4 regions of the Photobacterium piscicola genome follow, and region 4 is predicted to be linked to each of the others. Evidence: predicted binding sites of a transcription regulator. Region 4 holds the regulator's gene; each other region holds the start of a gene.
What was found. Region 4 encodes CRP, which controls carbon source genes, mostly activating them, when cyclic AMP is high. Its sites were predicted from a motif close to TGTGANNNNNNTCACA; they were not measured.

Region 1: cdd (cytidine deaminase) is a predicted target of CRP. The motif match lies at 4,246-4,261, and genes of this name have one in related genera.
Region 2: recB (exodeoxyribonuclease V subunit beta) is a predicted target of CRP. The motif match lies at 4,956-4,971, and genes of this name have one in related genera.
Region 3: nagE (N-acetylglucosamine-specific PTS transporter subunit IIBC) is a predicted target of CRP. The motif match lies at 2,186-2,201, and genes of this name have one in related genera.

The regions. Positions count from the first base shown of each region.
Region 1 covers NZ_CP175534.1:1,822,304-1,829,953, forward strand. Annotated here, with positions in the region: gene ACJZU6_RS08710 (hypothetical protein) at 1-121, shown strand, start outside; gene ACJZU6_RS08715 (thiopurine S-methyltransferase) at 187-825, shown strand; gene purT (formate-dependent phosphoribosylglycinamide formyltransferase) at 903-2,078, opposite strand; gene ACJZU6_RS08725 (DMT family transporter) at 2,241-3,116, opposite strand; gene cdd (cytidine deaminase) at 3,249-4,136, opposite strand; gene ACJZU6_RS08735 (CidB/LrgB family autolysis modulator) at 4,352-5,038, opposite strand; gene ACJZU6_RS08740 (CidA/LrgA family protein) at 5,035-5,379, opposite strand; gene ACJZU6_RS08745 (hypothetical protein) at 5,501-6,022, opposite strand; gene sbcB (exodeoxyribonuclease I) at 6,188-7,609, opposite strand.
Region 2 covers NZ_CP175534.1:945,267-952,916, forward strand. Annotated here, with positions in the region: gene recD (exodeoxyribonuclease V subunit alpha) at 1-1,199, opposite strand, end outside; gene recB (exodeoxyribonuclease V subunit beta) at 1,192-4,812, opposite strand; gene recC (exodeoxyribonuclease V subunit gamma) at 5,098-7,650, opposite strand, start outside.
Region 3 covers NZ_CP175534.1:1,969,811-1,977,460, forward strand. Annotated here, with positions in the region: gene ACJZU6_RS09445 (response regulator transcription factor) at 1-487, opposite strand, end outside; gene nagE (N-acetylglucosamine-specific PTS transporter subunit IIBC) at 672-2,054, opposite strand; gene ACJZU6_RS09455 (phosphatase PAP2 family protein) at 2,507-3,229, shown strand; gene ACJZU6_RS09460 (transcriptional regulator) at 3,307-3,669, opposite strand; gene ACJZU6_RS09465 (DUF411 domain-containing protein) at 4,345-4,806, shown strand; gene ACJZU6_RS09470 (hypothetical protein) at 4,923-5,882, opposite strand; gene ACJZU6_RS09475 (MarR family winged helix-turn-helix transcriptional regulator) at 5,948-6,376, opposite strand; gene ACJZU6_RS09480 (DUF3861 domain-containing protein) at 6,484-6,786, shown strand; gene ACJZU6_RS09485 (DUF4156 domain-containing protein) at 6,969-7,349, shown strand; gene yghU (glutathione-dependent disulfide-bond oxidoreductase) at 7,436-7,650, opposite strand, start outside.
Region 4 covers NZ_CP175534.1:592,940-600,589, reverse strand. Annotated here, with positions in the region: gene ACJZU6_RS02860 (phosphoribulokinase) at 1-772, shown strand, start outside; gene ACJZU6_RS02855 (OsmC family protein) at 874-1,278, opposite strand; gene crp (cAMP-activated global transcriptional regulator CRP) at 1,661-2,293, shown strand; gene ACJZU6_RS02845 (hypothetical protein) at 2,473-2,667, shown strand; gene ACJZU6_RS02840 (DUF1338 domain-containing protein) at 2,718-3,512, opposite strand; gene astD (succinylglutamate-semialdehyde dehydrogenase) at 3,553-5,013, opposite strand; gene astA (arginine N-succinyltransferase) at 5,026-6,042, opposite strand; gene ACJZU6_RS02825 (aspartate aminotransferase family protein) at 6,148-7,380, opposite strand.

The DNA of each region.
Region 1 (7,650 bases), 1.2 Mb from region 4:
ACTTCCTGCACTTCCTGCACTTCCTGCACTTCCTGCACTTCCTGCACTTCCTGCACTTCCTGCACTTCCTGCACTTCCTGCACTTCCTGTTTTTCCTACTTCATCTGCACTTAACCCTTGAGTCTCAATAGCGACTTATGGTCAACTAGCATCAAATAAAAAATATATAAAGAAAGAAGGTAATACATGGACGCTGAATTTTGGCATAGCCGTTGGGCTGAAGATCGAATTGGTTTTCACTTAACTGACGTTAATCCATTATTAATAAAATACTGGTCACAGGTGAATGCTCAACGTGATGATCGCGTGTTAGTACCAATGTGTGGCAAATCTGAAGACTTGGTTTGGCTCGCTGCACGCCATAACGATGTGGTTGGAATTGAACTTAGCGATATTGCAGTAAAAGCCTTTTTTGCTGAGAATCTTTACACGCCATTAGTCACTGGGATCGGCTGTGAGCACGTGTATTCATTTGATGAGATCACAATCTACCAAGGGGACTATTTTACCGTTCCTATTGCACCGGTTGATGTGGTATATGATCGTGCGGCATTGGTTGCGATGCCACAATCAATGCGTGAACGTTATGTTGAACGTTTATTGCAGTTGGTTAAACCTGGTGGGCGTATTTTATTAGTAACCTTAGATTATCCACAACCACAAATGGATGGGCCTCCATTCTCAGTGCCTAGAACTGAAATAGAAGCGTTATTCAGTGGTTGTAAAATAACCCACTTAGAGCGTGATGAAGCGGATGCCACCCATCCTCGTCGTCAGCGTGGTGTTGAGCGTTTTGCTGAAGAAGTATGGCTAATTGACGTTTAATAAACGAGTAATAGCGTAGTTGGAAAAACAAAGGCGTCTATGTGACGCCTTTATTGTCTTTAATTGCGCCGCTAAGGCTACAGAATGATGTTAACGTCTGCTGCTGTAGCAATGGCATCAGTGATAGCTGTATCAATGTTATCACGGCGTGTAAGCGCAACTCCAAGACGGCGGCGACCATTGATTTCAGGTTTGCCAAACAGTCTTATTTGCGTTTGTGGGCGAGATAACGCAGCGGTTAAATTATCAAATCGAATATTGGTAGAAATACCTTCAGCAAGAATAACCGCAGAAGCTGATGCGCCATACTGTGTAATCGTGGTAATTGGCATGCCTAAAAAGGCACGGACATGCAATGCAAATTCAGATAACTCTTGAGAGATCAGGGTTACCATTCCAGTATCGTGCGGGCGAGGGGATACCTCGCTAAACAGCACTGTATCGCCTTTAACGAACAATTCGACCCCAAATAGGCCATAACCGCCTAATTCATTCACAACCTTCTGAGCAACATCCTCAGCCGCTTTTAAGGCTGCTTTTGACATTTGCTGTGGTTGCCACGACTCGCGGTAGTCGCCATCTTCTTGGCGATGACCAATTGGTGCGCAGAAATGTACTCCATCAACCGCGCGCACTGTGAGTAGGGTGATTTCATAATCAAAATCGACAAAGCCTTCAACAATCACTCGGCCTGCACCTGCACGTCCCCCTTCTTGTGCGTATTGCCATGCTGATTCAATGTCTGCGGCAGTTTTAATCACGCTTTGACCTTTGCCTGATGAACTCATGATCGGCTTTACAACACACGGCATGCCAATGCGATGCACTGAGGCTTCAAAATCGGCATATTGATCAGAAAATTCATAAGGCGAGGTTGGAATAGCTAAGGTTTCAGCGGCAAGACGACGAATACCTTCACGGTTCATAGTCAGTTTAGTCGCGTTAGCGGTGGGGACGACATTGACACCTTGGCTTTCAAGTTCAACTAAAGTATCTGTCGCAATTGCTTCAATTTCAGGGACAACAAAGTGGGGTTGTTCAAGGGCAATAATACCTTTAAGTGCATCACCATCTAACATATCAATCACATGGCTACGGTGGGCTACCTGCATTGCTGGTGCATTCTCATAACGATCAACAGCAATCACTTCAAGACCAAGACGTTGACACTCAATAGCAACTTCTTTGCCTAACTCACCAGAGCCAAGCAGTAATACACGGGTTGCATCAGAACAAGCAGCTGTACCAAACATTGAAATTCCTTACGATTTGTCATTAAAGGTGAAATCTGCCGTTAATCATACCTTATTTTGATGTTTGCGCAATCGTTTGCTTTTGGTGGGTGTTTGATAGGAATCTCATAATTGAAGAACGGAAAGCGAAAAAAAACCGCTTATCATAAGCGGTTTAAATGATTATTTTTTGCGATTTTCCCAGTGGGTAATAAAAGCAACTGAAAGAATAATAATTCCAGCGCCAAGCCATAATCGCCCGGGTGGTGTCCAACCAAAGACTAACCATCCACCTAATACGTTTAAAGGTAATTTTGCGTGATCAAAAGGTTGTACAAAAGAAGCATCAGCTACGGCATAGGCTTTAGCGATTGCCCATTGTGCTAAGCCTGTCAATAAGCCCGCAATAATTAATAACCACCAGCTAAAACTCACTGTTGGCATCGTAAAGTCAGGCGCAGCTAAAATAAGATTGAACGGTGTCATTAGAATGAGCAGGTACATCACAATCGTGGTTGGTGATTCATGGCTAGATTGTTTCTTCACCATCAATGAATAAGCCGCCCAGAAAAAAGCCGCACCTACAGGCAATAATGTCGCGATGTTAAAATCTTCAGACCATGGCTCAAGAATAATCATGGCACCAACAAAACCGCCTAATGTTGCCAACCAACGCGCTTTACCGACAGTTTCTTTTAGAATGAGCCCTGAACCGATTGTTGCAAATAGTGGGGAAATCATTAGTAGCGCAATACCTTGCCAAATAGGGACAGGGTAGGCTAATGCCCATAGCCATAACTGGATACCGATAACCGCAAAAAACACCCGTAAGCAGTGTAACCAAAAGTGGTTGGTTTTAAGCGATTGACGAATACCTAATGTACGTAGCCAAGGAAACATAGCGATTAATGCAATAAAGTATTGGATCAACGCAACAGACGTGGAAGGAACATGCAGTTTGATACTAAGGTACTGAGCTAAACTGTTTACGATAGCAAACGCGAGCCCAGCCGTGAGCATCCATGCTGCTCCTTTCAAAGGATTGTGTGTTTGAGACATTGTCATTGGCTTCTAATAATAGGTGGCGAGATAATACGCTTTTGATGTTTGATAGCCAACATTGATCAAGTTTAGATAATAAAAAACCGCCAGTGAGGCGGTCTTTTTCGAATATTCAAATCAATTACCGACTTAATAAGCAACATATGTTAGTTGAATATCAGGATTCAGTGCTTCTAATAATGCTTGTGTACGTGCAAGTTGACTAATTTTACTTTCTGCACTTTCTACCAGTGCCGCTTCTGCAATTTCAGACAATGAATAGTTAGACATATTCATATTAATTAATGCAACTTGCAGAGGAGGTAAGCTTGGGTTGAAGGCTGCATTTTCTGCATACATACCTTCAAAGATACGGCCATCTTGTGCTTTTAATGCAACACCACTGAAGTTCTTTGAGTAAGGAGCATGAGAACGGTTAGCGGCATTACAGGCGCTAATCGCAAGCTCTGAACCTTCTTCAATGCGAATGCCATTATCAAAATCACTTAATAGACCATCTTTAACCCCTAAATCTAGCGGGCCGAATGAATCAGGTAAATATTGTTGCAGTGTCATTGGTTCGCGTTGTGGCAGTTGAATCATCATGTCGTTCGCTGATGTTAATTCATTCATAAACTGACGACAGTGACCACAAGGACTGTAGTTAATAGTGACATCTTTAATGCCCACTTCGCCCTTGATCCATGCATGGCTAATGGCAGATTGTTCAGCATGAATAGTACAAGCCATGCTTGCGTTTTCAAATTCCATATTAGCACCAAAATATAAGCGGCCAGATGTGCCACGTACAATTGCACCAACATAGAAATTAGAAATAGGGACTACAGCATAGGAAGCAGCAAGAGGAAGGAGGGCCAAGCGAAGTTCAGTATCAGTCATGTGCGTTGTTGATAATAAACATTCGAATTGCTCAGGACTGATCGTTGAGTCGAAATTTGAATCTTCGATAATAGGCTTTAAAGCTGACGCCAATTCAGCAGGTAATAAGCTTAATGCTTTTATAACACGTGCGTACATTGGGTGTTACTCCTTCATTGTTTATGGCAAAACATTCTATGTGAATCACAATGAGTTAGAAGTGATCTTGATCACACTGTTGGTTTTGCCATTACACCTATTACATTACTGAGAGTGGCGTCACACTTGTTTCTGTAACAAAGCATACAACATTTCAATGACTTAGTAAAAATTGACCGTTTTGTATGCTTTGTGCTCAATTGTGCTATTGCTGATCAAGCATGTCCAAAAATACGTAATAGTAGAGGAAACATCAGTGGGGCTAATAAGGTGGTCATAATGCCGCAAATAACCAAAGCTAAAGAACTAAATGCACCTTCTTGATAGTTTTCTTCTACGGCTTTTGCTGTACCTAATGCATGTGACACCGTACCAATTGACAAGCCTTTTGCTAGTGGATGTTTCACGCGGAATAATTTCATGATCGGATAACCTAATACCGCACCAAATAACCCCACAATAATCACCATTGCAGAGGTAATCGCAGGAATCCCTCCAATTTGCTGAGAAGCCGCCATTGCAAGAGGGGTAGTGATAGATTTAGGTAAAATACTTGCTGCAAGTTGAGCATCCGCACCCATTGAAAAAGCAATCGCAGTACCAAAGGTCATTGATAACACGCTACCGACAAAACAAGAGGTTAAAATGGTTTTCCACTTACTGCGAATAAGCCCAATTTGTTGATATAGCGGGAAAGCTAATGCAACAACCGCAGGACCCAATAAATAGTTAATCACTTCATTTTGTGCAAAATAGGTCTGATAAGGCACTTCCAACCATTTTAAGGCCAAAATCATAACAATAAGCGTGATTAAAAGAGGGTTGAAAAAAGGATTTTTAATTTTCATTGCTAAATAACGTGCAACATAAAAGCAGACTAAGGTTGCCACCAACCAAATCATGACTGTTTCTCCTTATGGTGTACCGCTAGGCCAATAACAATTAATACAATAATGGTGCTGCCAAGGGTACTTGCAAAAATGATCGCTGCGTTATTTTCAATGACACCTAAATAATTCATTAAACCAACACCAACAGGTACAAATAACAATGCCATGTGTTTAATTAATAAATTACAGGTACTTTCAACCCACTCTGCACGACAAATGCCAGTGACAAGAGCAATAAAAAGAATAAATAAGCCGATGATACTGCCAGGAACCGGTAATCCAGACCAGTGCTGAATGCCTTGTCCTAAAAAGAAACAGATCATGACGATAGCAAATGAGCGTATATAATTCATGGGTGGTATGACTCTTAAATATTTCCAATCATCATACAAATAAACATGATAATTGTCACACTAATTAATGGCGGTTAATGAACTATATTGGTTTCTGTTGATAAAACAAGCATTAATGTTGCTATATTGTCAAAATGTACCCACCAAGCAGTAGTGTAAATGTAATGATTATTAAGGTGCAAATAGTTGCGTAATTAGTCTTTATTCCCAAAGGGAACGGTTTTATTGTGTGCTTTTTTGTAATGTTTGACCATGACGGTGCTTTTTTTAATACAGGTGTTTCATTACGCACTGCTGCGGTATTGGGTAATGACACGCGAAAGCCATAACTAGGGATAATATAGATAGGTATCGCCATTTTGCCATTGCGAAGTAATTTTTTAGACAGTGATAATAATAGAATATTGAGATCATAATGATGATCTCCGCTATCCTCGTATGCATTGGGGTAGGTGAAGGTATAACGATAGACCGATTCAATACTGACAACTTCTCCCGCAAGATGGCAAAGAGAGGCTAAAAAACGGGATTCGTCATTAGTTAACAAAGTTTGTTGATTATCATGCCATCGAAGTAGCCTATCTTCAGGAATAAAATCAATACCTTCAAAGCGATAGCATTTTATTGCCGTTTTCGTTGTCATTATCCACCTACTTGTAAGCCCTTCGAACACAACCTCACTCGATAGCATTAAGTGTTGACGGAATTACGATAATCATCAAATAACAGATCTCATTAATAATAAAAAAGCCCATCACAAGATTCCTGTGATGAGCTTATTGTATTTTTAAATATGTAACACTATGAATTACATCAATTTACTAATATAGTCATATAGTGATTTCATGATCTTCATTTTGTGCTCATTTGACTGACAATCGAGCGCCGCTGCTTCAAAGTTCTCCATGTATTTGGTCATGTTCTCTTCAAAGAAATCTTGGCAATGATGCTTCCAACGTTGTTGTTCTTGATAGGTGAGTGTTAATGGGTAGTTACGCGCACGATAGCGGAACAACAGCGGTTTAATACGCTCATCTTCAACATTGATTTCCAATGTAGCCAGTGACTCAACCTCTGTTTCACGAATAATATCCATCGTTGAGCGATCAGCGGTGGAGAAGAAACCATCGTAAAGCATGGTATCAACGTTATCACTATTGGCGTATTCACGTTTAACACTGAACATTTCCAGCAATTTAGCCCGTATTTCAGGGTGCTGCTTTAATAACGCCAAATTTTTAAGGCATAACTCACGATCAATACCGAGTCGCGCTGCATCTTCTGCTTTTAATGTTTTGGCAGGGGCAAGCACAGGACACTTGTTTAAATGCACTTCTTTAATCGGGACGGGTAACTCATCAGGACCAAGATCGATACGCTTAGTGTATAAACGCTCACGCAGTTGATCAGCATCAAGCTCAATTAATGGGGTTGGATCTTGGGCAAGGTTAACGCAGATCACCGCATTTTTATTATCGGGATGCCACGCCATCGGTACGATCCAACTGGTATTGCCACATTCAGTACCGAACATACCCGATACATGCACAATAGGGGTGAGATCAACAATATCAATCAGATCTTGTAATTTACGCTTATGACGCAACTCAAACAGGTAATCAAACAGCTTAGGTTGGTTGTGCTTTAAAATCTTCGCCAGCTCAATCGTGGCGTACACATCAGCCATGGCATCATGGGCATTCGCGTGTTCGATACCATTGGCGATAGAGAGTTTCTCAAGCTTAAAGCTCGGACGACCTTCATCATCTGTCGGCCAGTTAATGCCATCAGGGCGCAATGCATAACAAGTACGCATGATATCGAGTAAATCCCAACGAGAGTTACCATTTTGCCACGCCCAGCCATAAGGGTCATAAAAGTTACGGTATAACGTATAACGGGTCACTTCATCATCAAAGCGCACATTGTTATAACCAATGACACAGGTATTTGGCTTTGATAGCTCAGCATGAATTTGCGCAATAAACTCAGGCTCTGATAAACCCTTCTCCATTGCCTCTTGTGGTGTAATACCTGTAATCAAACAGGCTTCAGGTGAAGGTAGGTAATCGGCTGGTGGCTTACAATAGATCACCAAAGGCTCACCGATGATGTTCATCTCCATATCGGTACGCACCCCTGCAAACTGGCAAGGGCGATCATTCGCTGGACTGGCACCAAAGGTTTCGTAATCAATCCAGTATAGTGTTGGCTCGTTTTTCTTGTTCATAGTATTTTCCAGAAGCCATGTGTGTTGTATTAAGTAATTGT
Region 2 (7,650 bases), 350 kb from region 4:
TGGGTTGAAAAAGAACAGATATCGCCTAACACTGCTCCCGCTTCAACAGAGGCTAATTGATCTCGGTCACCCAATAAAATTAATTTAGCCCCTTGTGGCATCGCGTCTAATAATCGCGCCATCATCGGTAAATCGACCATAGAAGCTTCATCAACAACCAGCACATCAAGGTGCAACGGGTTATCTTTATGATGCCTAAACTCAACCCGATTTGGGATCGAACCCAGTAAACGGTGTAATGTACTTGATTGAGTTGGGATTAAATCTTTAATCACCTGTGGTACAGCCAATGATTTGATGGCCGAACCAATCGATTCCGTTAATCGAGCTGCGGCTTTACCTGTCGGTGCCACCAACATAATATTCGGTTTATGTTCACCATTAGCTTGCATCACTAACGCCGCCAATAATTTAGCTACAGTGGTAGTTTTACCTGTACCCGGCCCGCCAGAGATCACTGCAAACTGACGCGTTAATGCCATTGCTGCAGCCACTTTTTGCCAATTTAAGCAGCTCGTCGTTGGCACTAAACTGTCTAATGGCTGTAAATCTGTTATTTGCTGCGCTTGTTGTAATACGCTATCAATCGCCATCCAATCAAGCTGCAGTGGCTTGACAATATTCAAAAAATCACAGGTTAGTTGTTGGCGTTGCTGGCTATCAGTGACACCTTGCAAAGCGTGATATAAATGACCATAACTTGGCTGAAATAAATCATTTAACGCTTGATGCATCAGGCTCAGTTGTTGGCCTTGCCACTGCGTATCATCACTTACTTGACCTTGATTAGTCGCCATTTCCACTATCCGTGTTGCAACAGTTTGTTCAAATTGCCAATAACGATTAAGGTATAAACGACCATGATCAAACACCAAAGGACTCGCTTGTAAGCCTTGTGATTGAACATTCGCTACCACATCAAATTGCGCTAATAATGACGCCCATTGGGTTAATTCAGGTAAGCCATCAACTAACGCTACCGATAATCGGCTGGATAAACCAAATAAGTGCTGCTCGCGCAATTGATCTAATTGAATACACACATGGCCTTTACCTAATTCATAACTCACTAACGCAGCCATTAGTGCCGCCAAATCCTGTTGCGATTGTGGACTGTGTAACGCCACAAATTTAGCAAACTGATAATCAAGCTGCCGTAATCCACCCTGTTGAGTGAGCTTTTGTAAACGCTTAAGCATGCGGTAGCGCTCCTTTCATCAATAAATCCAAATCATCAAGTAATTGTTCACTTGGGCGCGCATAAAAAATACCACTGTCACTCCCCGCTTGAATGCCGCGTAAAAACAAGTAATACACCCCACCAAAATGGGTCTCATAGCTGTAATTAGGTATACGACTGCGCAGAAAACGCTGCAATGCCAACGCATAGATTTGATATTGCAAATCATAACGGTGTTCACGCATCGCGGTTTGTAGTTGCTCACCACGATACACTTGCGGATCATCACCAAGATAATTTGATTTCCAGTCTAAAACATAATATTTACCTTGATGCTCAAACACCAAATCAATAAAGCCTTTTAGCATTCCACTTACAGATGCAAAGCCTAACTCTCCGGCTTTAGCTGATAGCGGATCATGTTTTGCAATGATCTTATTAAGTGCCACTGCTTGTAGAATCTCAATCGGCAATAAAAATTCCATTTCCGTTAATCGTTGCGACGCTGTTTTATCCGCCAACCGCAACGTATCGCCATCAAGCGCACAAGTTAATACATCCTGAATTAACTGCTGCAGCACAGGTAACCACGCTAATTCATAATTGTCTAGTTGCAGTAATTCGGTTAGTTTCGCGACCGTTTCAGGACAATCAACCGCAGCAGTAAAGTCAATTTCTTCAAACACAGTATGTAAAAAAGTACCAGGGCGCGCACCACGTGGAAAAGTATAAATAGAATATTGTGGCTCTAATTCTAACTCGCCATCATCACTCTCTTCGGTGACATTTTGCACCGAATCAATATCAAATCCAGGCAAATCTAAACTACTATCATGGGCGGTTTGATGGCCTTGTTTGACTAAATTAGAATAACTGGTCATCCACCAATTACGTTCCAATGAGGTTGAAAATGGGCGTTTAATCAAGGCCTCAGTTACTTCATCTTGAGGCTGCCATTGAACATCAGCAAGCTGTGGCGGCTCAGCGACCGTAATTGCAATTTGGGCTTCACAGAGCTTAGCTAAGGCTAATTCAAGTGCTGCCACACCACCAGCTTGGCCATTCTGCACTAAATGCCCCATTGCCGAGCGATGCAACCCCGTTGGTTCTTTGGTGCTACGACCATTACGAATTGGTGCCATACCGACATAACACCCATAAACTGCACGGGTTAATGCCACATAAATTAGGCGTAGATCTTCAGCTAATCGTTCTTGATCAGCTTTTTCTATTGCTGGCGCTTGTTTCGCAATATCGAGTACCGTGATGTTATCCACTTCATCGTGATATTTAACTTCGCCTTTGCTATCAACTTCACGGTAACTGCACACAAACGGCATAAAGACTAAGTCGTATTCCAAACCTTTTGATTTGTGAATGGTAACAATCTGCACCAAATTACGTTCTGATTCTAACCGCATCACTTGATCATCAGCATTACCGTTTGGTTCTGCTACATGTTCAGCTAGCCAGCGCAATAGAGCATAATCACTGTCTAGCGTCTGACTTGCCTGTTGCAATAACTCACCAATATGCAGCAAATCAGTCAATTTACGTTCACCGCCATCTTCGGCTAATAAGCGCTCCGCAATTTGATTTTTCGCCATCACACTGCGCAACATTGGCATTACACCGCGTTTTTGCCACTGCTGACGATATTGCTTAAAACTATTAACCGCAATTTCCCATTCATTCTCATCATTATTGAGTTGATCGAGTTCAATCGCAGTACGTGCAAATAATCCTGAAGCCAATGCTGCACGTAATATACGATCATCTTCAGGGGTTAATACCGCTTGCAATAACCGTTGAATATCGGCTGCTTCTGAGGTTGAAAAAACACTATCACGGTTAGACAAATAAACACTGGCAATGCCTTGTTTGGATAATGCTTCACGCACTAAGTGCCCTTCAGTACCAGTACGTACTAATACCGCAATATTACCCGCAGCAATCGCATGTTGCTGTTCACCATCTAAAAAGTACGCTTGGTGCTGTTGTGATTGAGTCAGAATATGTTGAATTTGTGCCGCTGTAGCTGCGGCCATTGTCGCTTGATAATTACCTTTAGTTATTGGCTTACCGTCAGGGCTATCTTGTAACCAAAACGTCAATGCATGTTGTGCTTCACCATTTAACCACCAGCTACGTTGAGCTGCTTTAGGACTATGATCAACCGCTAAGAATTCAATATCTTGATCATAAATAAACGGACTATCTGGCTGTTGAAACACGCTATTAACCGCAGCAATCATATTAGCTGTCGAGCGCCAGTTAGTCGCTAATGTATAGTGATCAGTAACTTGGCGACGGGCTTGAATATACGTAAAAATATCGGCGCCACGAAAGGCATAAATAGCCTGCTTAGGATCACCGATCATAAACAAGCCACATTCAGGATGATGGCGGTAAATATCACTAAAAATACCGTATTGCAATGGATCGGTATCTTGGAATTCATCAATCATCGCCACCGGATATTGGGCTCGAATTTTACTCGCGAGTAGATCATCAACATCATTATCAATTGCAGCGCCTAACTGCGTCAGCAAGTCATCAAATGATAACCACCCTTTACGCGCTTTAGCGTCAGCCAATAATTGACGACAATGCTCAATTGCATGGGCTAATAGTGGCTCACGCAAGTTAGCCGGATTATCTAACAGTTCAGCAATAACATTAAAAACCGCATGCTCAGGCGCATCACCTTTGGCCGTTTTTTCAATTAATGTCTGCTGATGGAAGCGAATCAAATTATCAGGCAGTTCATAACCAACAGTAGGTTGCGCAGCCCATGCACTGACTTGCTCAATCCAATTGGGTAAACTTTTTTTGGTATAACTGCGTTTATTGATACCAGAATTAGCAATTAAAGCTTCAATATCTGCTTGATGCTGACGCCACAACGCTTTTACTTCATCAATCCGCACAATATTTTGCTGGTGTAATTGTTCTAACGATTCAGTCATCGCCACCACGGATAATCGCACTGGCGCACCAGTTAAACTATTGCCAATTTCTTTTAATAATTTAGTTGGTGCAGACCAAATTTCACGAACCTCATGCGCCAGAGCTGGCGGCAAGTGATAAAAATTACTACGCCAATAATCTGCAACCACCAACTTTTTTAATTGGCTTTCATCAGTCACAAATTCATTATTAAATCGACTGCCTGATTCAAACGCATTTTGAGTCAGCATTCGTTGACAAAAACCATGGATAGTATAAATCGCGGCTTCATCCATCTGCCGTTCGGCTTGTAAGAGTAGGGTTGCGGCTAATTTATGATCTGGATATTCATTTAATAACGGCGCAATAACAGGATCGTGGCTAACACCACGACTAAACGCTAACCGCGCATCATGAATACGGGCACGAATACGATCACGTAATTCTGCCGTCGCCGCTTCTGTGAAAGTTACCACCAAAATTTGATCTACGGTCAATTGCTGTTGATGACGCGTCGCCTCACTACCATGCGCTAACAATAGCCGTAAATACAAACTTGCGATGGTAAAGGTCTTACCCGTTCCTGCTGATGCTTCGATCAAACGCGTACCATGCAATGGAAACGTCATTGGTTGCAGAATATTCGTTAGTACGTCATCCGTTGTTAGTACTTCAGTCGCCATTATGTTACTCATCCCATGGTTGCTATATGTAACAACAGCACTAGCCTGATAGTTTTCAATGTCAGTAATTTGGCTCGTTATTATGTGACCCAACACTTATAAGTAAATATTGGCACCTAATATTCTGTTGTGTTCCTATATTGTGAGAACTTACTCACGGTTTATACGACGGTGGTTAGTTAGTATCAGCGCCAGAAACTTGGTCACCTCTGGACCTGTGGCCGCACAGCGAACACCCTACAACTAACAATGATTTGCTGGCGGCCACACTACTTCACTACCGCATTATTCTGGCTTAATTTCTTTACTGTTCACCACCACAGCTTGTAACACCAATGCCGCTAATTGATTCGCTTCTTGTGCCACATCATCATTCCACTGCGGCCATACTCGCTGAATATAATCATCACTACCTTCCCCTGCAAACAAGTAACCATCGTTAAAACATTCAGCCATTTTTGTCAGGGCTTTTTGTTCGGTTTCTTCATCACTCTTCCAACTACCATCACGGCCAATATGGGCTTGTATGGCTGCCATCGCAGTTTTAGGAAAATAGGCTAACGGTTGATTTAAACCTTGGTAATACAGTTCAATCAACTGCTGTAAATAAGCTAGCGCTTGCTGCGGTTCAATAATTTGTAATTCAAACTGCTTATCAGTACCAATGATATGGGTAACCTGTTGAGTTTCAGGCACCGATATAGCCAAACATAAATGATCAAGCCAAGCCGTTAGCAGATCTTGTGGACGAATTTTGCCAGTACGGTAACGTAAAAGACCTGACTGATAACGCTGCTTGAGCCAGCCTTGTAAAACAACATTATGCTGAGCTACCTGCACCGTGATCGCCACTTCTTGATCCGCTAATGGTGCATGAATTAATGGCTCAATCACATCAGTTAAATTCGCCACCGCTTGGCGACTAGCCGCTAAATCAAGATCACCAAATGCCGCCACTGGTAAAGTACCCGCAGCCCGTTGTTCAGCGGCAAACTGATGATAAATGACATCAAGATCATCATTTTTTAACTTGGCATCTAATAATAATTCCAATAACTGATCGCGAATTAAATAGCTTTCCAACCCGTTAAGAACAAACGGCTCATCATCTTCTAATAACCCCATTGGCGCTTCAAAATACACTTTAAGACGACGGTTAAAGAAATAACGTACTGGTAAACGCCAAAAACGTTGTAATTCTGCTAACTCTAGAACTAAAACCTGATCATCAGCCATCGGTTCAGCAACTAACGCATCAAGTTGAAATGGCGCACTTGCTTGCCCATCACGGTTAGCCGCAGGTAACCATTCAATCGCAAAACTGGCGTGATCGCCAATAAACGCACTGGGGCTAAACGGCACTAACGGGTGATGTTGAATTAACTGTTGTTTGATATTGTTTGCAGAAACATCTACCGCTAACGGTTGATCGCCCGCGCAGCAATAGCCTTGCTGACAATACTCCACCAGCTCACTGACTAACACTGATGGTACTTTTGGGGCATTGTCTTGAATCGAACGTCCAACATAGCTGATATATAATGTTTGTTGAGCGGATAACAAGGCTTCTAAAAATAAGTAACGGTCATCATCTCGACGAGAACGATCTCCAGCCTTAGTGCGGCCATTCATAAGATCAAACCCTTCAGGAGCTATATTACGCGGGTAAGCCCCATCGTTCATTCCTAATAAACACACCACATTAAAAGGAATTGAGCGCATTGGCATCAGGGTACAGAAATTAACTTGTCCAGCTAAGAAACGTTGACTAACGCGCTCACCAGAGAGCTTATCTTGCAAGTATTGTGTCAATACCGCTGGCGTGATTTGCCCTTGATAACCCGCATCTTGCAATTGCTGATGCAACCGCTGCAAGTTATCGCGAATCGATTTTAAAATTAACTCACCTTCCAGCTCAACTACAAAAAAATCATCCAGTAGCTGATGTAATAACTCCGCCCATTGATTAACGGTTTGTGCTTGTGCCAACGCGTAACGATATTCAATTAAGCTATCGATGAATCCTGCTAATTGTCCTGCTAATTCAGCATCTAACCCTTGTACTTGTTCATAAGCAGAGATCCCTGCAAACAGCCCAGTATCATGTGGCATTGCATAACCTAATAGCATTCGCTGAATACCAAATAGCCATGTATTTTGCAGCTGTTCAGGTAAATCAAATTGACTGGCTGTGTGTTGATCAAGCCCCCATCGAATACCTGCTTCTTCAATCCATTGTTTGATTTTTTCAAAGCTAATACTATCAAAACCAAACTTTTCCATCACCGCTGGTACTTCTAACAGTTCTAATAATTCAGAGGCATGACAGCGGCTATCAGGTAAGGTAAGTAAACGTAAAAATGCCAATAAAATAGGATTTTCTTGCTCTGCCGTACGGTCAGAAATAGAGAAAGGAATGTAACGATTACCCGGCGCATTACCAAATACCGATTGAATTGCGGCACTGTAAGCATTGATATCAGCCACCATCACAATCACATCACGCGGCTTTAGGGTTGGATTGGCTTCAAACATCGCTAGCAATTTATCATGCAGTACTTCCACTTCACGCATTGGGCTATGACAAGCGTGAATGGTAATAGACTGATCATCAGTAGCAATCGGGAATTTGTGCTCGCTGGAATCGAGTTGAGTATCGTCTTGACGATCTTGAAGGTTTAAAATATCTGCTTGAATAGCATGTAACAACGTATCTGCTTCAATATCAACAAAACCTGCGTCGACTTCATTGACTTCCATTGCCGATAACAAATAAATATTATCTCGCCCAAGTTTCCCCATCGATGCTAATAAGCTATTACCAACAACATCATTGTG
Region 3 (7,650 bases), 1.4 Mb from region 4:
ATTGCAGTAACAAGAACTCTTTTTGCTGTAAATTAATCAGCCGAGAACCACGCCATACACGATGTGATTTAATATCTAATCGTAAATCATCATAGCTATATTCAGACGACACCGTCGCAGCAACGAGTTGATTACGTTTAACAAGAATATTGGCACGAGCAACAAGCTCAGCTAAAGCAAAAGGCTTCGTCAGATAATCATCACTTCCCGACGTTAAACCGACAACGCGATCTTCAACGCTATCCATTGCACTTAATATCATCACAGGCGTATGGTTTTCCGTTGCTCTTAACGCTCCTAACACTTTCAAGCCATCTAATTGCGGTAACATACGGTCTAAAATAATCAGCTGGTATTCACAACTTGTTGCCATCATTAAACCTTGATGACCATCCTCAGCTTCGTCTACTACAAATCCATGCTCGCGTAATCCTCTCGCAACAAATTCTCGAGTAGTAAGATCATCTTCAATTATTAATATTTTCATTTCATGCCTAAACCTAGATCTAATCACTTATTCATGCTTTGTTCGTAACGCGCCAGTATTATACACAGTCCACTTCTATTTTTTAGCTATAAAAAAACGGCCTACCAGAGGTAGACCGTTTAACGCGACCATAGGGGGAAGTTATGAAATCGCGAAGACTGTATTTTACTTAACTAATGATGACTTAAAGTGCTTTCATTTGGTTAGCAATAATTTCAGCTTGTGGACCTAAGATAACTTGAAGGTTATTTGAACCTACGTTAACCACGCCCTTAGCGCCTAACTGTTTAAGTTTTGCATCATTGATGATTGAGCGGTCAACGATACCTAGACGAAGACGAGTGATACAAGCAGAGATATCGGTTAGGTTATCTTTACCACCTAGCGCTTCTAGGTATTGTTCTGCTAAATCAGCCTTGCTATCTGAAGTTGGGTTTGAATCTTCTTCTGGTGCATCTTCACGACCTGGTGTTTTAAGATTGAACATCTTAATCGCACCAACAAAGATCACGAAGTAAAGCGCACCAACCACTAGACCCATTGGGATAATTTCCCATGAATTATGCGCTGCTGGAGCGTTAAAGTTCAGGATGTAGTCAATCAAGCCAGATGAGAAGCTAAACGCCATGTGGATATTAAGCATTGATGCAACAACAATACTAAGACCCATTAAGATAGCGTGAACAACATATAAGCCAGGTGCTAGGAACATGAACATGAATTCGATTGGTTCAGTGATACCAGTTAAGAATGCAGTTAATGCCACACTCAATAACATACCACCAACAACTTTCTTGTTCTCTTTCTTAGCCGTTACATAGAAAGCCAATGCCGCACTTGGAAGGCCGAACATTACTACTGGGAAGAAACCACTTAGAATACGTCCCGCAGATGGATCACCCGCAAAGAAGCGTGAGATTTCACCCGTAACCACTTGACCCGTTGCAGGATCAGTGTAATTACCGAATACAAACCAAACCATACTGTTAAGAATGTGGTGTAGACCAAGTGGAATCAATAGACGGTTAGCAACACCGTATACGAACTCGCCAGGTACGCCACTGGTTAGGATCCATTGACCTAAGTGGTTAATACCACCTTGGATTGGAGGCCATACTACACTGAATGCAAAAGCAAGAATCAATGCAACTAAACCAGTAATGATAGGAACAAAACGTTTACCACCAAAGAAACCTAAGAACTCTGGCAATTTGATTGCATGGAAACGGTTGTATAACAGGCCTGCACACACACCAATAATGATACCACCCGCAACACCTGGGTCGACATCAGCATTAAGTGTCTTAATCGCAGCCATCATAATGAAATAACCAACCGCTGCCGCAATTGCTGCTGCCGCTGAGTTATCTTTTGAGAAACCACCCGCAACACCCATTGCAAATAGAAGTGCTAAGTTGGTGAAAACCGCCTGACCACCTGCTGCAATAAAAGGTATATTTAATAGATCGGGTTGTCCAATACGCAATAAAATACCAGCAATAGGCAATACTGCGATTGGAAACATTATCGCGTTTCCGAGCTTTTGGAAATGTCCAAGAATACTCATTCCCTTCTCCATATCATTACATCAAAATTAATAAACAACATATGTCGTTTAAGCATGTGCTAACCATACAGTAGTTAGCTAAACTTAGTTTAAGATAAACATTAAGTTTTCTTAATGTTGGCGCATTTTCACGTGACAACCTTCACAGATTAAGAAAGAACACTAAAATACACTCAGTAAATTTACAAAATTAACATTACAGAAACAGCTATAATTGTAAAATTTATGAGGGTGATTTATTATATTATTGTGTAAAAGACAAGAAACATGAACCTTACCTGACAAATAAGTATAGAAGTTGTTATTCAACGATTTTCTTAATGACATTTTGTACAATTTGTGCGAAAAAGACAGCCGTTTTAAATCATGAAAAAATGTCAATTTTATGACACTCGACCGCTTTTTTTATGGCTTACTTAATTATTATTAAATGACAAGATTGAACTCTCTCCATGATGACTTTTATATCTAAAAAATTACCTAATTTTTTTGCATTAGGTTTATTTGCTATATTACTCTTTATCGCCATTCATATTTTCCCGATACCGGCATTCACTACACCTGTCAGCAATCCAGCAGGCATCTCATTTGCATTACTTACTGATAGTGCAGGCAGTCCATTCTTCCTTATTACTGCAGCATTACTGTGCTTATCACCTGTTTTTATGCGGTTACCAAAGAAAACAATCACTAAAGTATGGATTCAATTTGGTATTTTATTAGTATTAAGTTTTGTCACTAAAACAGTATTAAAACACGAAACGGCGATTCCTCGCCCTTACAGCTATGAATTACAACGCCTACATTTAGTGGAATCTCCTGAAGCTTTCTACGCATTAGATACAGCCGCTAAAGATAATGTTGTAAAAGAAGCCTCTGCTTATGTAAGTTCTTGGCGTTTACGTAGCTGGGAAGGTGAAACAAACTACTCTTTCCCTTCAGGCCATACTATTTTTGCTGCTATCTGTGTTTTATTCTGGGGTGGTTTCTTTATTCGCCGAGGTAAATATCTTTTAGCAGGAGGGTTAATTGTCTGGGCAACAGGTGTGGGTATTAGCCGTTTATGGTTAGGAATGCACTTCCCTTCTGATGTCATGGGCTCAATACTTGCCGCGACGGTACTTTATTTCTTTGTTCCTGAGTGGGATGAAAACGCGAAGAAAAGTAAAAAATAATAGTCAAGTAACTACCATTTAAAAAGGCTCATCGCATTATGCTATGAGCCTTTTTTTATAGAATAAATAACGCTATATCATGCATCACTAATGCTAGGCTTATGTTCATACTCAACAACAAGTTGATTACCAACATACGTTACCTTCTTTATTTCACCATCAAATATAAAAGTATTCTTAACAATAGAGTTTGCTAACGATCCTTTTTGTACCGCTTCACGTAACGAAGGAAGTATTAAAACAGGATCAATATTTAAAATGCCACAAAAATCATTAACAAACTGATGTTGAATAACAGCATCCCCTCGCAGAATGTCTGAAAATTCAAGTTGCGTTAACTCTAGCTTTTTAGCCATTTCAATTTGAGTTATACGCATTTTTGCTTTATAGCTCATCCATGTATCGTGCAAAACTCGACGATCTTTTTCAGTATATTGCATTTTCTTTCCTAAAAGCGCTTTCAATACATTAAATAAACCCAACGTTATTCATCACACTGCGCAAGGGTGAATTTAAACGAATTGATTTTTTTCATCCATAAATTAGCTGTAAGAATATGTGTCAGCCATTCATACAAGCAATATAATATAGATATATTTAATACTTTATTACAAGTTATTCGTTGTCGAATTGCGTATTAAACCTATAATGCACAAAAATCATAGAAGGATAATAAAACTAAAAATGCTACGTTCTTGGTTATATTTTATTGTACATAGTGTGCTAATCATCACTGTATTCACCAATACAGCGTATGCACACATGACACGAATAACACCAATGACGCATTGTAGTGAGATAGAAATAGCTAGCTGTTGTGATAATACAAAGGTTGTAACCCTCTCACTTATCGCTAATTGCAGCGATGACTGTAATGATAGTGATTGTTCATCACAGCATCAGCCAGCATTGCTCTCTAACTTTAGTTTTCAATCTCTCCATAGTACCGAAATACTCATAAGTGCTTTGTGTCACTCTCCTCGTTATTATCATGAGCCCTTGCTAAAACCGCCAATGGCGTAAGTATTTTCTCCACAAACACCACGTTACTTACCTTATTATATGTCACCATCTCGTACTGACTGGTGTGCATCGCGTTATTTAGGAATATCATTATGATCATCAAACATACTTTACTAGCTTGTGCTCTTTTTGTTTCAGCAACAACGGTTGCGGCAACTACACCAACAACATCACCAATAATCAAAGGCACGAATTACTTATCTCCCTACTGTGGCTGTTGTAAAGAATGGGTCGCACATATGAAAGATAATGGCTTTGAGTTAGAAAACATTTATCAAGAAAACCTCACGCCAACCAAAATAAAACTGGGTGTATTGCCTGGATATGCGTCTTGTCATACCGCCCAAATTGAAGGTTATACTTTTGAAGGTCATATTCCAGCTGCGGATATCAAACGCTTTTTAGCAAGTAAGCCTACACGTATGAAAGGATTGGCTGTTGGTGGAATGCCAGTAGGATCACCAGGCATGGAATATGGCGATCAAAAAGACAGTTATAATGTGGTCGCTTTTGATGATAAAGGTCGAACAATGGTATGGGCTCAACATAATTAATCATACGCATCTATTGCCTTGTCATTAAACAGTAATAATGAAATAAAAAAAGCCCGTTGACCTTGTTTACACTCAAAAGAGATAAACACATCAACGGGCTTATTTATTGAATTCTGTTACTGAAATAAAACTCGATTAGGATCATCATTTTCTGCCCATAATGGATCTAATTCACGTTTTTCAAAGTAAATTTGCAAGCCATTAAAATAAGTAAAAGCTGTCAACTCTGAATCTTTACCAAAATGTTCAAAAAATACGTCTTCGTGATCCGCTAACTCGACTAGCGTTTGAATACCCCGCTCTAATGCCCATTGAATCGCAGGAGGTGCAATAATAGTTCGATATAACATCAATTGTTTAATATCAGCCAATGCGATTTTACGTCGTTCTTGCACTGCACGGTGTGACACCTGCGCATTCGCCTGCTCTTCTGCCAATAACGCTCGTAGGCTAGCTAAGCTTGATTCTCGTTCTGCTGTCGAATAGCCATAAGTCGTTTTACAAAAACGTAAGGCATAAGTCATTTTTTCACGCCCCACCAACTCAATTACTTGCTCAAGGTAAGGCTGTGGAATCGCATACAACGCAGCTAACTGAGTTACAGCATGGTTTAAGCTAGTATAGATAATACCATCATATTCAAATTGAAATGTTGTTGTCACATCATAGCAAGGCAAGCCATCAATATTAATTGCCCATCCCGCGTAATTGACCCGATCTTTAGCAATTTCAAACATTTTCCAGCCACTAAGACGGAAACCTTCTAGAGCTTTACCATCCATTTCTGATGATTCAAGTTCTTCTTTGGTCCAATTAACACCAATTTGAAGATGCTTATGGTATTTCTTATGCAGTTGTTGTTTCACTTTGTCGCGCAATAAATCTAAGCTACTGACCTTTACCGCGTTAGCAAAAGCAAAACACTCTTGGCAACACGGCAACATAATCGGTAAGGATTGATTATCATAATTTGGAACAGCCATAAAAGCATGGCTATCGAAATACGGTTCACCGCAAAACCAGCAGGTATGACGGTAATCAAAAGGCACATCAATATTATGGTATGAAGAAGTCATTTATCTGCTATTTGTAAGTTAAAGTACGTTGAGTATTATGCAAAGACTGATCCCCAACAACAAGGTTATTTATGACGAAGATTATCCGTCATTTTATCGGCTAACTGTTGAAAGACAGCTATCTCATCAGAGCTAATATGCTCTGTTATTTTTTCTTGCATTGCATTATCAATCACAGCCAACTTTTCAACAATTTCCATACCACGCTCGGTAACACATAAATACGAACTGCGCTTGTCTGTTGGATTCGCTATTTTAGTAATAAATTCTTTTTCTATTAATGTGTTAACTAAACGAGTGATTTGTGCTTTATCGCGTTCTAACATTGTTGCTATATCAATAGCAGTACAGGGTGTCATTTTGTTAATGATCTTAATCACTCGAACATGCATCGGCGTCACACCGAGATCAAGTTGTTCAATCTGTTCATGCAATTGACGTTTTAACGCATGTACCAATTGAAATAAGTTATCTAGCATTTTGTTATTAACCATTACATTTCCTGCGCGCCCATAAATATATAGTTGACAATATCAATCAAAATACAATATAGTTGACATTATCAATCATATTTCGTTTTATTTCAAATAAGAATCCAATTATGTCTAATAAAAAAAACTATCGAATTACCATTGAAGAAGTAGAATCTCAATCAACTATCGCCCAAACCATGCAGTTTGAATTTCAAGATAGAGAAGATCTGTTTAAGATAGTTAAAAACTTAGAGAAAGGCAGTAAATTAGATGCAATACAAGCAACAAGAGTTGGTGTTGCTCTGCGATTATTAGGTCCTGTTATGATGATGAATCGTAAACACCCGCTTTTTGCTGACTTTATGCCTCATTTTAAAACATTTATGCAGTCACTTAAAAATACCGTTAAACAATCATTAATTGATAAGTAATTTCATCGGGTTAAACCCCCTTCTGTACAAGCTAAAAATATCAATACCGAGACTAAGTTGCGCATAATATTAAACGACTCATTAATTAATGTTGTCGCGATCTGAATATTGGTTTTATTTACTTGCTAATGATCTTTTTTTAAATACACTCGCGCGACATTTATTTTGTCCGTGATCCTTACATGAAAAAACTAATGGTTAGCTCAATGTTAGCCTCAACACTGTTATTAAGTGGCTGTGTCACTTTTCCTACGACAGAATCAGCCAAAGTTGGTGTCATTTGGGATGATACAAAAGCAATTGAAAACTGTGAGCGTTTAGGTATTGTATATGGCTCAGAAGGCCATTTTTATGACTATTGGTTCCATGCTGACAAAGACATGGTATGGGGAGCAATAAACCAAATGCGCATTAAGGCGGCAGCATTAGGTGCAAATACCGTGTATCTCTATCAACCACTAGATTTTTCTAGTTCTGTGACTATGTTTGCTAATGCCTATCTATGCCAGCAACCAAAAACCGCCTCTGCCACCAAACTTGAAGTAATGCCTGACTCTAAATAACACCATAACGGTTTTTGGTTTCGTATTCTTGTGCCAAATTGTGAATTTAGGACAGCCATTATTTTTAATGACTGCCCTAATATTAACTAAGGCTTCTGTGATAACACTTCTGTAATATCTTGAGCGTCATGACGCTCAGGCAATTGTTCCCACACTTCACCCCAGGTACGATTTACAATCCGCCCTCTTTGTACCGCAGGACGATTAAGTATCATTGTTGCCCAGCGTTGAACATGGACATAACTTGCCACATCAAGAAACTCACTCGCACTGTAAAGATGGCCTAAAACTAAATTGCCAT
Region 4 (7,650 bases):
CATCAACGCCGCATGGTTAGAAGGCGATAGTTTTCATCGTTTTACTCGCCCAGAGATGGATTGTGAGATTCGTAAAGCCAAAGAACAAGGTCGTCATATCAGCTATTTCGGTGCAGAAGCCAATGACTTTGAACAGTTAGCCCACTTTTTCGAGCAATATGCTCAAGACGGCAGTGGCAAGTTTCGGCGTTACTTACATACCTTTGATGAAGCCGTACCTTATAATCAAATGCCGGGTACTTTCACGCCTTGGCAACAGTTAGCTGAAAATACTGATGTGTTATTTTATGAAGGGCTACATGGCGGTGTGGTTGATGGTGAAACCAATGTCGCTCAGCATGTTGATTTACTGATTGGGATGGTGCCCATTGTAAACTTAGAGTGGATTCAAAAGATCATTCGCGACACTCGCGACCGCGGTCATTCAAGAGAAGCGGTGATGGAATCAATTGTGCGCTCAATGGATGACTATCTTAATTACATCACACCCCAATTTTCTCGCACCCATATTAATTTTCAACGAGTCCCTACCGTTGATACGTCAAACCCTGTCAGTGCGAAAGGTATTCCAAGTTTAGATGAAAGCTTTGTCGTGATCCGGTTTCGTGGCTTAAAAAATGTCGACTTTCCACATTTATTGGCGATGATTCAAGGCTCATTTATGTCACGCCACAATACCCTTGTGGTTCCTGGTGGGAAAATGAGTTTTGCGATGGAACTGATTATGCGACCGTTGCTTGAACAACTCATTGAAAATGGAAAAATAGCGTAAGCATTATTTCTTGTATGATACTCAGAAGTAAGTATCAGACGTAGCTCTCACTACTCGTTGATAAACGGTTACTGATATCAGCAACCGTCATCGTCATCGAGTTACGCCACAACAATCTCATAGCTGTGACTCATTTCAACACCTTTACCTAGCATCAAACAAACTGAGCAATATTTTTCAAGCGAGTCAGCCACCACCTTACTCACTAGTGCATCATTTAAATCATGGCCAGTAACAACAAAGTGTAAATTGGCATGAGTGAAAATTCGTGGCGCTTGTTCACGACGTTCGGCGAAGATATTCACTTCACAAGCCGTGATCTGCTGTTGTAAATCTTGTAAACCACTAACAACATCCACAGAGCTACATCCCCCGGCAGCCATTAATACCAACTCCATTGGACTTGGCCCTTTTTCACCACCGTTACCATCTAAAACGACACTATGGCCCGATGCTGATTGGCCAACAAACGTCATGTTTTCTACCCATTTTACACGTGACTGCATTTTTATATCCTTGAGCTATATTATTTAAAATTTGATCTTATTTTTGTTGATAATTCCATCGATGTAAACGTTATTTATTTTGTTTAATGCTAATTGTGTTGCATATTTCTATTGCTAGAATTGGAGAGCAAAATCACTTTGAAACGGTGCTTTTGGTAACTAAGTCACAACGATGTGATCATGTGCACACTTATCTCTCATAAATGAGCGGGTCATCGAGATCAATATCAAGAAAAAGCCCCAAAAAAAGGATACACTCTAAACCAGTTTAAGTTAGCTCGCAGCCCATCAGCTGAGTGAATAACTCTGCCAACGCACAGTTTTGTCGAGTTATCTTTACAGAACATATTGTTGGGCAACATATGCAGAGGAAGTTAGTAATATGGTTCCAGGTAAACCGCAAACAGATCCAACTTTAGAGTGGTTTCTTTCCCATTGTCACATTCACAAATATCCATCAAAGAGCACGTTAATTCACGCAGGTGAAAAAGCAGAGACTTTGTACTACATCGTGAAGGGTTCTGTTGCTGTATTAATCAAGGATGAAGAAGGTAAGGAGATGATCCTTTCTTACCTAAACCAGGGCGACTTTATTGGTGAACTCGGCTTGTTCGAAGAAGACCAAGAACGTACAGCTTGGGTTCGCGCAAAAAGCCCTTGTGAAGTTGCAGAAATTTCATTTAAAAAATTCCGTCAATTAATTCAAGTTAACCCAGATATTCTAATGCGTCTATCTGCTCAAATGGCATGTCGTCTACAAGTGACAAGTCAAAAAGTGGGTGATCTTGCGTTCCTTGATGTTACAGGTCGTATTGCACAGACATTACTGAATCTTGCAAAACAACCTGATGCAATGACACACCCTGATGGCATGCAAATTAAGATCACTCGTCAAGAAATTGGTCAGATCGTAGGTTGTTCTCGCGAAACAGTCGGCCGTATTCTTAAAATGCTAGAAGAGCAAAATCTTATTTCTGCTCATGGCAAGACTATTGTGGTTTACGGTACACGCTAATTATTTTAGTCATACCAAAATCACCGATGAAACCGCAGCTTATGCCTGCGGTTTTTTTTTATCACTCCCCAGATGATCACCGTAAAACAATCATTGAACACTCAGGCATTAGTGTTAAATTTTAACTTGTAATAACATCTATTTATGCTACATTTTGCTCACAAATGGATTTTAAATCGATGATGGTCAATATGGATATTGAACGCTTTTCAGTTAACAGTTACACCACGGTACCTGGGATATTAACTAGTCAGCCAACAACCATTGAAATGACAGGGTTTAGTGATAGTCGCTGTTATCTCGAACAACAAACCGGATTACGTCGCTGCCCTGCAGATGAATCAGGTGTTTGGGCTTCACCACTGGATAACTAACCCTTCAACAACAGTGCTTATGCGCTAAGCACTGTTTATTTGGCTTACAATTAACGATCTGTACTTTCAAAAATTTTATTCGCCGAAGCAACCACAAACCCTGAATATAACTCACCATTCGCTTGGGGATGGCGTTTTGCAAATTCATAAAATCCACCAGGGATGTTATGAATACCATCTCGAAAACTGACCCCCACCTTGTCAGCCATGGTTGCTGATTGTTCCAACATCACCTCAGCATTACCTTTTATTTCCCCGCCCGCTTGATTAATAACAAACTGGTTATGGCGCAATAAATGATTAACCTCTTCAAGATTAGAGAACTGTTCTAATTGATTAATACTCACCGTAAAATGGTTAGCGCCAAAACCGTGTGCCGCAACCCACGCTGCATATTCACTTTCAGCCGCTAAAAATTGATAGGTCGCAAAGTCAAGTTGCCATGGACGGCCACGATAAATAAAATCAGGTTGGCGAAAATAATCATCATCAACCTGATCAAGCAAGGCTCGTATCGTATGTTGTAATTCAGCCGAGCACCCCGCTAATTGTAATTCGCTAATAAAGACTTTTGGCAACACCGGGTTTGCATGAATAAAGGATTCGGCATACAGCTTTTTGGCACTAAAATGATATTTTGCTTGCGGTTGGTAACCCAAAGCAATAAATGGCGCAGCCAGTACGGCTAAGCCACACTTCGGTAACCCAAAGCTGCGCAATGCAATATGATCATTAAGTAATGCTGTGTCCTCGGTTAACAACTGCTGTATTTGCACCGCTGAAGGGCATAAGCGGTGACTATAATCGTGCCATAAACCATCAAAAAGTTGGGTAATAGATTCCATAATCAGCCTGCCTATTGAAAGCATTATCACTCATTAAACCTTAGCTCAAGCTTACTCCTGGCGCTAATTGAGACGGTAATTGCACATCATCCCCTTCAACAGACGCCATAGGATAAGCACAATAGTCCGCAGCATAATAAGCACTTGGGCGAAGATTTCCTGATGCGCCTGGGCCACCAAAAGGTGCATCACCACTCGCTCCCGTTAAGGGTCGGTTTCGATTCACAATACCAGCACGAATATGTTCAATAAAATAGAGCCATTGTTGCTCATCGGTTGAAATGAGCCCTGCCGCTAAGCCATAGCGAGTTTGATTGGCACTGACTACCGCTTGAGTAAAATCAACATAACGACTAACGTGTAATAGTGGTCCAAAATATTCTTCATCCGCAAGTTCAGTAATAGCACTAACATCGATAATCGCAGGCGTCACAATTGCGCCTTGTCCCCGCGTTGCCGTTAATAAAGCAACGCCACCAGCATCCAAAAGTTGTTGTTGATGCAATATGATGTGATCCGCCGCCACAGCAGAAATTAATGGCCCCATAAACGGTGCAGGGGTTGCAAAGGGATCACCCACCAGCAATTGTGAAGCGACCGTCACTAAACGGGCTAACAGAGCATCGCCAGCTTTTCCTGTGGCGATATATAATCGCCGTGCACAAGTACAACGCTGTCCAGCACTTAAAAAAGCCGATTGAATGATGGTATATACCGCCGCATCAATGTCACCATACTCTTGGCCGATCACTAATGGATTATTACCTCCCATCTCTAAAGCCAACATAGTTTGCGGTTGCCCCGCAAATTGTTGATGTAACAAATGCCCCGTTTGCGCACTCCCGGTAAACAATACTCCAGCCACTCCCGTTGCCATGGCTAACGCCGCTCCCGTTGTACGTCCACCTTGTACTAAATTAATCACCCCATCAGCAATACCCGCTTGTTGCCATAATTCACACATTCGTTGAGCGGTATTAGGTGTCAGTTCTGAGGGTTTAAATACCACGGTGTTACCCGCTAACAATGCTGGAATAATATGGCCATTAGGTAAGTGTGCGGGGAAGTTATATGGTCCAAATACCGCCATCCCCCCCAAAGGACGATGGCGAACAATCATGGTAGTTTCGGCCTGCTGACGCTGACGAATACCCGTTCGCTCATGATAAGCTTGCGTTGATAACCCAACTTTGGCAATCATCGCCGCGATTTCCGTGGTACTTTCCCATACTGGTTTACCTGTTTCTGCCGCAATAATATGTGCCAATTGTGATTGATGTTGTTGCAGTAATTGAGCAAAGCGTTCAATAACGGCTAAGCGCTCATTAAACGTCGTATTTCGCCAGTTTAAAAACGCTGAATTTGCAGCAGCAACAGCATTCTCAACTTGCTCTACACTCGCAGCATTACCTTGCCAAACCACATCATCATTATAAGGATTGAGTGATTGAAATCGCTCACCATCGCCCACTAGCCATTGATTATTAATCCATAAGCTCATTCGTCTCTCCTTTTATGGTTGGGCTATTAACCTTACTTCATCACCCATTTCCACATTAAGTGCAGCGGCAACCTCAGCGGTCATCATGGCTTGTCCTTGTGCAGTAATCGCAATAGAAGCCACAACCGCTCGAAACCCTGCTAACTGACCATTTGAGATAAGATAATGTTGTTGGCTGCTATGTTCACCAATATTGACCGAATAGCGCTGCGAATGACGCACAGTTTCAATATTACGCACGTCACATTCAACACTAGGACCGGCATCAAAAATATCAACATAACCGCGACAACAAAATCCTTCTTGTTCTAACAGTTGTAACGCGGGACGAGTATTAGTATGTACTTTCCCTATCACCGCTTGTGCTTCTTTGCTAAGTAAATTGACGTAAATCGGTAATTTAGGCATTAAATCAGCAATAAAGCCTTTGCGGCCAATACCGGTTAAATAATCTGCATAAGTAAAATCAATCGAAAAAAAATGTTCTTTCAGCCATTGCCAAAAAGGGGAATTCCCCTGTTCATCAGAGACACCACGCATTTCAGCAAAAGCCACCTTAGCAAATCGCTGTTGATGATCAGCCATCAATAAGAAACGTGACTTTGACAATAAGCGTCCGTTAGTACCTTGACGCCACTCGGGCAATAAAAATAAGCTACACAGCTCAGTTTCCCCAGTGTATTGGTTACCCAATGTCAGTACCTTAACAATGTTGTGTACGCCTAACTGACGCGAAGCATGGGTCACAGTACTTAAATGGTAATTATAAAAAGGCACATCAAGTCCAACCGTCGCTTCAATTGCTGTTGTACCAACTACTTGATTGGTATCACTATCAACGGCGACCAATAGATAACTTTCCTGGCCTGGAGAGGTAACACTGGCATTAAAACTGGCTTGAGAATGTTGGATACGGCGACGAAGTAAATCTTCATTGATGGGTAATGATGTAAAACCATGACCAGAGGCTTCTGCACATTGCATCAGTGCAGGATAATCAGCGGCAGTAATAGGACGAATAATGAGCATAGCATTCCCTCCTAAATATAGACAATGACTCCTGCCATTGTCTCGCTCAACATCAGCGTTAGAATGGGGCTATTGGTGTTAACTAACCCCGTAATAGCAATTCAATCACAGCTCAGCAGAATGCAGTTCATATAACGTTGCAATTGCCGCTTCTAAGCGTTGCATTCCTTCATCGATATCTTTTTTATCAATTACCAATGAAGGCGTAAAGCGCACCACATCAGTGCCCGCAACTAATACCATTAACCCTTCTTTACCTGCGGCAACTAAGATATCTCGTGCTCGGCCTTGCCATTGTGGGCATAACACCGCCCCAAGTAATAACCCTTTACCGCGAATTTCACTAAAAATAGGATAACGATGATTAATCTGCATGAGCCCATCACGGAACCATTGTTCGCGCTGTTTCACGCCAGCTAATACTGCGGGCTGACTAATGGTATTGATCACCGCTTCAGCAACCGCACACGCAAGAGGATTACCGCCATAAGTTGAACCATGGGTCCCCACTTTAAGATGGGCTGCAAATGCCGTTGTTGTCAGCATTGCAGCAACAGGGAAGCCGCCACCTAATGATTTTGCTGTGGTCAAAATATCTGGGGTAACACCAAGACCTTGGTAAGCAAACAAGTCTCCCGTACGGCCATTACCCGTTTGCACTTCATCAAAGATCAACAGCGCATGGTGTTTATCACACAGCTCACGTACCCCTTGCACGAACTCAATCGTTGGGATAATGACCCCACCCTCACCTTGTAAAGGCTCCATCATCACAGCACAGGTTTTATCTGACATTAATTCAGCAATTGCCGCTAAATCATTATAAGGAATATGGGTAACTGCTTGGGGTTTAGGACCAAAACCATCGGAATAAGTACTTTGGCCACCGACCGTCACGGTAAAAAAGGTACGTCCATGAAAACCATGATGAAAGGCGATAATTTGATCTTTATCGGCACCAAAGTTATCAACGGCATAACGACGCGCTAATTTTAATGCGGCTTCATTGGCTTCTGCGCCAGAGTTAGCGAAAAAGACTTTATCAGCAAAAGTGAGTTGGGTCAGTGTGTCAGCTAAGCGCAACGCGGGCTCATTGGTCATCACATTACTTAAATGCCACAATTTTTGTGCTTGCTCTGTTAATGCTTCCACCAGCACCGGATGGCAATGGCCCAAACAACTGACCGCAATCCCCCCCGCGAAATCAATATATTCCCGTTGCTGTTGATCCCATAAGCGCGAGCCTTGTCCACGAACGGGAATAATATCCATCGGCGCATAGCAAGGTACCATGACCTCATTAAACAATGAACGTTGCAGCTTCTCTTCTGTTGCCATCACACTATCCTTCTGTGCTGTATGCCGTATTATTAATAGTATTTACATTTTATTAACCTTTTGCCAAGCAAGTTAATGCTTTTTATTTCAGCAAAAGTGTTAATAAATGAATACACTAGCAATAGTTATGCATTATTTACGGAAGATTATTAACCACTATCATTGACCAACACTCTTTCCTCTAAGGAAATAATTCTTATCAAATGCATAAAATTGCATTTCAACAAAAACGAAACGACTCAAATAACAAAGATAAGCAGTGATAACAAC